One region of the Streptomyces sp. NPDC093795 genome, then DNA from elsewhere that is predicted to be linked to it. Evidence: riboswitches for the same ligand, from Rfam matches in the RefSeq annotation. Region 1 holds a riboswitch; the other holds the start of a gene.
What was found. A riboswitch is a leader RNA that binds a small molecule or an ion and turns the genes downstream of it on or off. The one in region 1 is predicted to bind S-adenosylmethionine.

Region 1 (4,337 bases):
ATCTTGGCCATGTGAAGTGGTCCTCCCGGACATGGGGTGGATAACGCTCCAGGACCGCGCCGACGCCCGCGACGGACGGCCTCCGGAGCTCCGTGTGGTTCCTTGCCCCACCCGGCCGGCGACCTCGTCGTGCCCGATCCTCGTAGCACTCTCACGTGCCGAGTGCTAACGCCAATGATTAGCACTCGACCCATGCGAGTGCAAGCGACTCTCGGTTTTCGAGAAGGGTCGACGCCCCCGGGAACGCACGAGGGGCCCGTATCCCCTCAGGGATGCGGGCCCCTCGACGGCGTTGCGTCGGTGGCCGATCGCGCCGCGCTCAGACGGCGAGCTTGACCATGTCCGCCTGCGGACCCTTCTGGCCCTGCGAGATCTCGAACTCGACTCGCTGTCCCTCTTCGAGGCTGCGGTAACCATCCATCTGGATCGCGCTGTAGTGGACGAAAACATCCGCACCACCGTCGACCGCGATGAAGCCGTAGCCCTTCTCCGCGTTGAACCACTTGACGGTGCCCTGAGCCATGCCTAACTCCCCTATTACTGGCCCTTGCGCGGGGCCCGCACTTCGCGGGTCCCGGGTCAGACCCTGCGCCGGAACGCGTCGACCGCGGCTGAATGTATCTGCCCAACTGCCCTCTGCAACAGGTCAATCGAGCGAGATTTCTGGGCGTCACGGAAAGGTGAATCGGGGAGAATCCCTTTAATTCCAGGGCAAGTCGGGCCCGGCAAAGTACGCAGAAGGTACACAAGGCGCACACACTTTGGCTGCTTCTTGTCGCGCGGGGACGCATTCTCATATGCGTCCGGCATGAGCAGCGGAGGGGACTTCCCCAACTCTACCCCGCTCAACCATGCAGAATTGCCCCCTCCGCTTTATGGCGCGGAAGGGGCAATTCGAGATCTTCGAGAAAGACGGGACAGCCGAGAGGACTCAGCGGCCCCGGCGCTCAGCAGCCGCCGGCGACCGCCGGGATGATCGAGACGCCCGCGCCCGCCGGCGTCGCCGTCTCCAGGCCCTGCTCGAAGCGCACGTCGTCGTCGTTGACGTACACGTTGACGAAGCGGCGCAGCTTGCCCTGGTCGTCCAGGACGCGGGCGGCGATGCCCGTGTGGTTCTTCTCCAGGTCCGCGATGACCTCGGCGAGGGTCGCGCCCTCGGCCTGGACCTCGGACTGCCCACCCGTGTACGTGCGGAGGATGGTGGGGATGCGGACGTTCACGGCCATGTGTCTTCGTAACCTTTCAGTGGGCCAGGAAAGCGGGCCGGCTCAGAGCGCCAGGCCGGCGTCGCGGAACGCGTCCAGGCTCGGGCGGATGGTGACGGTCGCCTGAGAGGTGTCGGCCACCGCGTCCAGGGTCTTGAGTCCGTCGCCGGTGTTGAGGACGACGGTGGTGAGGTTCGGGTCGATCAGCCCGTTCTCGACGAGCTTCTTCGCGACGCCGACGGTCACGCCGCCCGCGGTCTCGGCGAAGATGCCCTCGGTCTGCGCGAGCAGCTTGATCGCGTCGACGACCTGCTCGTCGTTCACGTCCTCCACGGCGCCGCCGGTGCGGCGGGCGATGTCGAGGACGTACGGGCCGTCGGCCGGGTTGCCGATGGCGAGCGACTTGGCGATCGTGTTCGGCTTCTGCGGGCGGACGACGTCGTGGCCGGCCTTGAAGGCGACGGAGACCGGGGAGCAGCCCTCGGCCTGGGCGCCGAAGATCTTGTACGGCTTGTCCTCGACGAGGCCCAGCTTGATGAGCTCCTGGAGCCCCTTGTCGATCTTGGTGAGCTGGGAGCCGGAGGCGATCGGGATGACGAGCTGGTCGGGGATGACCCAGCCGAGCTGCTCGCAGATCTCGTACGCGAGCGTCTTGGAGCCCTCGCCGTAGTACGGGCGGAGGTTGACGTTCACGAAGCCCCAGCCCTCGCCGAGCGGGTCGCCGATGAGCTCCGAGCAGAAGCGGTTGACGTCGTCGTAGTTGCCCTCGATGGCGACGAGGTCACCGCCGTAGACACCGGCCATGACGACCTTGCCCTGCTCCAGGTCGTGCGGGATGAACACGCAGGAGCGGAAGCCGGCGCGGGCGGCGGCGGCGCCGACGGCGCCGGCCAGGTTGCCGGTGGAGGAGCAGGAGAGGGTGGTGAAGCCGAAGGCGCGGGCGGCCTCGATGGCCTGGGCGACGACCCGGTCCTTGAAGGAGTGGGTCGGGTTGCCGGAGTCGTCCTTGACGAAGAGCTTGCCGGGGGCGACGCCGATCTCGCGGGCGAGGTTGTCGGCCTGGACGAGCTTGGTCCAGCCCGGGTTCAGGTTCGGCTTGTCGGCGACGTCGGCGGGGACGGGCAGCAGAGGGGCGTAGCGCCAGATGTTGGCGGGGCCGGCCTCGATCTGCTTGCGCAGCGCCTCGGGGTCGCCGGTGGGGAGCTCGTACGCGACTTCGAGAGGTCCGAAACAGAGCTCGCAGGCGAAGATCGGACCGAGTGCGAAGACTTCACCGCATTCGCGACAGGAAAGCCCGGACGCGGGACCGAGGTCGACGGTGCTCGCGGTGTTCGCGGAGGTCGCGGGGGTGGCGGTCTGTACAGCCATGGAGGGGAGGCCCTTTCTCCTCATCTTTCCCATGACGAATTTTTCGCCATGAGACGGATTTGGCACCTTCCCTAGTCGGGGACCTCGCCTGGAGGACAAGTAACCGACTGGAGGGTTGCCGGGGCTTCAACGGGCCGTTTCCCTCTGCCCCTCTGGATGAGCGGTATTCGGTTGTGTAACGCGGGCGGCACCCCGACATGCATCGGGCATCCGCGTTGTTCAAGACTGTAACCGAAGGCATGGACGGTTGAGATGGTCGTCCGAACCGCGAGATGGAGATCACGTGCTGGAAGAGGTGGAGCGCTGGCTGGACCGGCGGTCCTGGTCCGTGGCCGACCGTCCGCTTGAGCGGGTTCTCGCCGCCAAGCGGGGGACGAGGGTCAGCGTGGTGCTGCCCGCGCTCAACGAGGAGGCGACGGTCGGGGACATCGTCTCCGTCATCCGGCGCGAGCTGATGAGCGAGTCGGTGCCGCTCGTCGACGAGCTGGTGGTGATCGACTCGGGCTCCACGGACCGTACGGCGGAGGTGGCGGCCGCGGCCGGGGCGCGGGTGGTCGCGCGGGACGCGATCCTCCCCCGGATCCCGGCGGTGCCGGGCAAGGGCGAGGTCCTGTGGCGCTCACTGATGGTGACGAGCGGGGACGTCGTCTGCTTCGTGGACGCGGATCTGCGGGACTTCTCCGCGGACTTCGTGACGGGGATCGTGGGCCCGCTGCTCACGGACCCGGACGTGGACTTCGTGAAGGCGATGTACGACCGACCCCTCGGCGACGCCCCTGGTCAGGGAGGCCGCGTCACGGAGCTGGTGGCGCGCCCGCTGCTCAACCTGCACTGGCCGCAGCTGGCCGGCTTCGTGCAGCCGCTCGGCGGCGAGTACGCGGCGCGCCGCTCGCTGCTCGAACGGCTGCCCTTCCCCGTCGGTTACGGAGTGGAGCTGGGGCTGCTCGTCGACGCCCTGCACACGGTGGGCCTCGACGCGCTCGCGCAGGTGGACGTGGGGGTGCGCAAGCACCGGCACCAGGACGGGCAGGCGCTCGGCCGGATGGCGGCGGCGATCTACCGGACGGCGCAGCTGCGGCTGTCGCGGGGGCATCTGGTGCGGCCGCTGCTGACCCAGTTCGAGCGGGGCGAGTCGGGGTTCACCCCGCGGACGTACGCCGTGGACACGGAGGAGCGGCCGCCGATGGCCGAGATCGTGGAGTACGCGCGCCGCCGCGTGGCGTAACGCCCCATGATGATGTGTTTTGCCTACATTGCCCTTTTATGCGCTTCAGACAACATCACCTGGGCAAGGTGCTCGCGGCCGTCGTGCTGATGGCGGGCTCGGGCTCGCTCGCGCTCACCACGGCGGGACCGGCCGCGGCGGACGTGGTCGAGCCCTTCGGCAAGCGGTACGACGAGTCCCTGTACGGCGACTTCACCACGATCGGCGACACGGTCATGGGCTGCCCCATCGCCCCCGCCGGCCCGGCCGCCCGCTGCGCCGGCGCGGGGGGCGGCTACGGCTCCGGCACCGGGCGTCTCGCGATCCCGGCGGGCGCCGAGGTCGCGTACGCCCGGCTCTTCTGGGGCGGCAACGACGGCACGTACCAGGGCCCGGGCGGTGTGCCCCTCAGTCGCTGCGACCTCTCGGGCCCGGAGGTCGTCCCCTCGCCCGGCGACCCCTCGACGACCGCCCCGGTGATCAGGGTCGGCGCGGGCCCCGCGACCCCCGTCTCGATCGACAGCATGGTCACGGACCCGCCCGCCACCGGAGGACCGCAC
Region 2 (4,337 bases), on a different contig from region 1:
ACCTCGCGCTCCTCGGGTACGCGGCGGCGCACGCGCACAGCGAGCAGACGCTCGTCGGGGCGTCGGGGGCGATCTCAGGGGTGCTGGGGGCGTTTCTCTTCCTCTTCCCGCGGGCCCGGGTCACCAGCCTCTTCCCGTTCCTCTTCTTCCTGCCGCTGCGCTTCCCCGCCTGGATCGTGCTGATCTTCTGGTTCGTGCTCCAGTGGCTGGCCGCGCGGGCGGCGGGCGCCGGTCCCGGTGTCGCCTATCTGGCCCATGTGGTGGGCTTCTCCGTCGGCTTCCTCTACGCCTGGGGGCGCTACCGGGGTGGGGATAGAGTGAAAGCCCAAACCGCGGCGACCGAGGGAGAAAGCCAGCCGTGATCACCGCGATCGTGCTCATCAAGACCAGCGTGGACCGCATCCCCGAGATCGCCGAGTCGATCGCCGCGCTCGACAGCGTCAGCGAGGTCTTCTCGGTGACCGGTACGTACGACCTGATCGCCATGGTCCGGGTGCCGCGCCACGACGACCTGGCGGACGTGATCCCCGGCAGCATCAGCAAGATCCCGGGCGTCGAGGCCACGGACACCCACGTCGCCTTCCGTACGTACTCCCAGCACGACCTGGAGGCGGCGTTCGCCATCGGTCTGGAGTCCTGAGGCCGCGCACGACCCATGAGTGAAGGGGGCCTCCCGGTCGGGAGGCCCCCTTCACCCGTACGAGTGAGTGCTCAGCCGCGGTCGGGGACGCAGCGGCCGTCCTCGGTGCGGTAGTTCCACCGGGCGCCGTCGCGGACGAGCTCCTTCACGGCGCCGACGAACCGCTCCACGTGCTCGTCGGGCGTACCGGCGCCGAAGCTCACCCGGATGGCGTTGAGGGACTTCTCGCCGGGCGCGGCCTCGGGGGCGCCGCACTCGCCCTGGGTCCCCGGGTCGCTGCCGAGGAGCGTGCGGACCAGCGGGTGGGCGCAGAAGAGTCCGTCGCGGACGCCGATGCCGTACTCGGCGGAGAGCGCGGCGGCGAAGTGGGAGCTGTTCCAGCCCTCCACGACGAAGGAGATGACGCCGACCCGGGGGGCGTCGTCGCCGAACAGCGAGAGCACCCTGACCTCGGGGACCTCGGCGAGGCCCTCGCGGACCGTGGCGATCAGGTGCCGCTCGCGTGCGACGAGGCTGTCGAAGCCGGCCTCGGTGAGCGCCTTGCAGGCGGAGGCGATGGAGTACACGCCGATGACGTTCGGGGAGCCGGCCTCGTGCCGGGCCGCCGTGGTGTGCCACTCCACGTCCACGCCGCCGTCCGCCCGGCGCGCCACCTTGCGGGAGGCGCCGCCGCCCGCGAGGTAGGGCTCGGCGTCCTGGAGCCAGTCGGCGCGGCCCGCCAGGACACCGGAGCCGAAGGGCGCGTACAGCTTGTGTCCGGAGAAGGCGATCCAGTCCACGTCGAGCTCCTGGACGGAGACGGGGTGGTGGGGGGCGAGCTGGGCGGCGTCGAGCACGATCCGGGCGCCGTGGGCGTGTGCGGCGGCGGCGAGTTCCTTCACCGGCCACAGCTCACCGGTGACGTTGGAGGCGCCGGTGACGCAGACGAGGGCGGGGCCGTGAGGGTCGCGGTCGGCGAGGGCGCGCTCCAGGGTCGCGACGGCCTGCTCGGGGGTGCGCGGCGCGTTGAGGTAGGTCACGCGGGCGTCCTGCCACGGAAGCAGCGAGGCGTGGTGCTCGGTCTCGAAGACGAAGACCTCGCAACCGGCGGGGAGCGTCGCGGCGAGCAGGTTGAGCGAGTCGGTGGTGGAGCGGGTGAAGACGACCTGGTCGCCGGGGCGGCAGTCGAGGAACTCGGCGACGGTGACGCGGCTGTTCTCGAAGAGGTCGGTGGAGAGCTGGGAGAGGTAGCCGGCGCCGCGGTGGACGCTGCCGTAGTAGGGGGCGTACGCGGCGACGTCGTCCCACACCCGCTGGAGGGCCGGGGCGCTGGCCGCGTAGTCGAGCGCCGCGTAGGTCACCTCGCCGCCGGTGACGAGCGGGACGGTGACGTCCCGGCCGAGGACGGGCAGCGGGGCGGCGCAGCAGGCGTCGGCGGACTCGGCGGTGGTCTCGGCGGTGGTCTCGGCGGTGGTGGCGGCGGTGGTGGCGGCGGCGTGGGGGTGTGCGGACATGGCGGTATCTCCCGGCGGGCGGTGCGGAATGGCTTCGGTGATCCCGTACGCGGCCGGAGACGGCGGGGTACGGGTGATGCCTCGGAGACGACGGGGACGCGCACGGGTACGTGTGGGTGCGTGGGTACGCAGGTACGCCGGGTACGCGGAAGAGACCCTGTTCCGAGGGGTGAAGAAGGGGCGGACTCGCCCTATCGCATTCGCTTGCTCACGGAAAAAGCTCCTCGAGAGACCAGGACCCCTGGTGTTCGAGGGGTCCGCGCTTGCCGTAGACCTCGCTGCCTACGGCCTGGTCATCACCCGGGGCACCCCGCCACGGACGGAGGGTTGCCGGACAGCAAGCCGGGGCCAAAACGCTGTCACTCGTGACCTGTAGAGCATCCTGCCACATGATCGCCGAAGCGCAAGACCCCGGTCCGCATGCTGGACCGGGGTCGTACGGCGGCGGGACTGGTCCTACGCGTTGCTGACCGCGATCCAGCGCTCCAGGGCCCGGCGGGCCTGGCCGGAGTCGATCGCCTCCGCGGCCTGCTCGATGCCGGTACGGATCTGCTCCACGAGGGTGCCCTCCCCCGGTGCGAGCGCGGTCAGCGCCGCCGCCGAGTTGAGCAGCACCGCGTCCCGTACCGGACCCGTCTCCCCGGCGAGCAGCCGGCGGGCGACGTCCGCGTTGAACGAGGCGTCCGCGCCGCGCAGCGCCTCCACCGGTACGAGGTCGATGCCGACATCCCGGGGGTCGAAGGCCTCCTCCCGCACCGAGCCGTCGCGGACCACCCAGACCCGCGAGGTGGCGGTGGTGGTCAGCTCGTCGAGCCCGTCGTCGCCGCGGAAGACGAGCGCGGAGGAACCGCGCTCGGCGAGCACCCCGGCCATGATCGGAGCCATCCGGGCGTCGGCGACACCGGTGGCCTGGGCCCGGACCCGGGCGGGGTTGGTGAGCGGACCGAGGAAGTTGAAGGTGGTCCGGATGCCGAGTTCCTTGCGGGCCGCGGCGACATGACGCAGCGCCGGGTGGAACTTCACCGCGAAGCAGAAGGTGATCCCGGCTTCCTCCGCGACCTCGGCGACCCGCCGCGGGGTCAGCTCCAGGTTGACGCCGAGTTTCTCCAGGACGTCGGAGGCGCCGGAGGCCGAGGACGCGGCCCGGTTGCCGTGCTTGACGACCTTGGCGCCGGTGCCGGCGACGACGATCGCGGACATGGTCGAGATGTTGACGGTCTTGGCGCCGTCGCCTCCGGTGCCGACGATGTCGACGGAGGGGCCGGGCACCTCGATCGTGTTGGCGTGCTCGTACATGGTGCGGACGAGCCCGGAGATCTCCTCCACGGTCTCGCCCTTGGCACGCAGGGCGACCGCGAAGCCGGCGATCTGGGCGTCGGTGGCCTCGCCGCGCAGGATCCGGTCCATCGCCCAGGCGGTGTCCTCGGCGCTCTGGTCGCGGCCGGTCAGCAGGCCCTCCAGCACGACGGGCCAGGAGCGGCCCGCCGACGTAGGTCCTCCAGCGGGGGTCGCAGCGCTCATGGCAGCTCCTGGTCGTCACGTGACGGGTACGAGGGCCACCCTATCGACCCCGGGGGACGGCAAAGAGCCCCGTCCATCGAATGGACGGGGCTCTCGCCGTGGCGACCTTCAGGAGGTCAGGTGTTCAGGGTGATCAGTGGTGGCCGTGGCCGTCCTGGATCTCCTTGTACTCCTCGACCGTGGGCTTGGCGATCTGGTTGTCGTCGCCGTAGTAGCCCTTGTTGAGCTTGATCCGGAGCTTCTCCATGCGACCGGTCTTGCGCTCCACGCCGTTCTCGTCGACCGCCGGCGGAAGCGCCGCGGCCTCGTACTGCTCGTGCGCCGTGAGGCGGTGCAGCTCGCCCTGGCTGAGCGGCTGGTGGACCTCGACGAACTCACCGTGCGGCAGGCGCTTGATGATGCCGGACTCGCGGCCGTGCAGCACCTTGTCCTTGTCGCGGCGCTGGAGGCCGAGGCAGATCCGCTTGGTGGCGATGAACGCGATGACCGGGCCGACGAAGAAGAAGATCCGCACGAACCAGGTGATCGAGTTGAGCGACAGGTGGAAGTGGGTCGCCCAGAGGTCGTTTCCACCACCCACGAGCATGATCATGTACGCGGTGATCCAGGCGACACCGAAGGCGGTGCGCGTCGGAGCGTTGCGCGGGCGCTGCGCGATGTGGTGCTCGCGCTTGTCGCCGGTG

Region 2: it holds a riboswitch for S-adenosylmethionine, as region 1 does, so the genes downstream of both, ACIRB7_RS27110 (aminotransferase class V-fold PLP-dependent enzyme) here and thrC (threonine synthase) in region 1, are expected to answer to the same signal.

What each region holds. Positions count from the first base shown of each region.
Region 1 covers NZ_JBIWIO010000001.1:876,050-880,386, forward strand. The annotation lists gene groL (chaperonin GroEL) at 1-11, opposite strand, end outside; gene ACIRB7_RS04220 (cold-shock protein) at 320-523, opposite strand; gene ACIRB7_RS04225 (MoaD/ThiS family protein) at 948-1,226, opposite strand; gene thrC (threonine synthase) at 1,269-2,573, opposite strand; SAM riboswitch class I at 2,591-2,736, opposite strand; gene ACIRB7_RS04235 (glucosyl-3-phosphoglycerate synthase) at 2,857-3,798, shown strand; gene ACIRB7_RS04240 (hypothetical protein) at 3,837-4,337, shown strand, end outside.
Region 2 covers NZ_JBIWIO010000011.1:92,335-96,671, reverse strand. The annotation lists gene ACIRB7_RS27120 (rhomboid family intramembrane serine protease) at 1-362, shown strand, start outside; gene ACIRB7_RS27115 (Lrp/AsnC family transcriptional regulator) at 359-640, shown strand; gene ACIRB7_RS27110 (aminotransferase class V-fold PLP-dependent enzyme) at 712-2,133, opposite strand; SAM riboswitch class IV at 2,388-2,504, opposite strand; gene trpD (anthranilate phosphoribosyltransferase) at 2,590-3,654, opposite strand; gene ACIRB7_RS27100 (cytochrome bc complex cytochrome b subunit) at 3,788-4,337, opposite strand, start outside.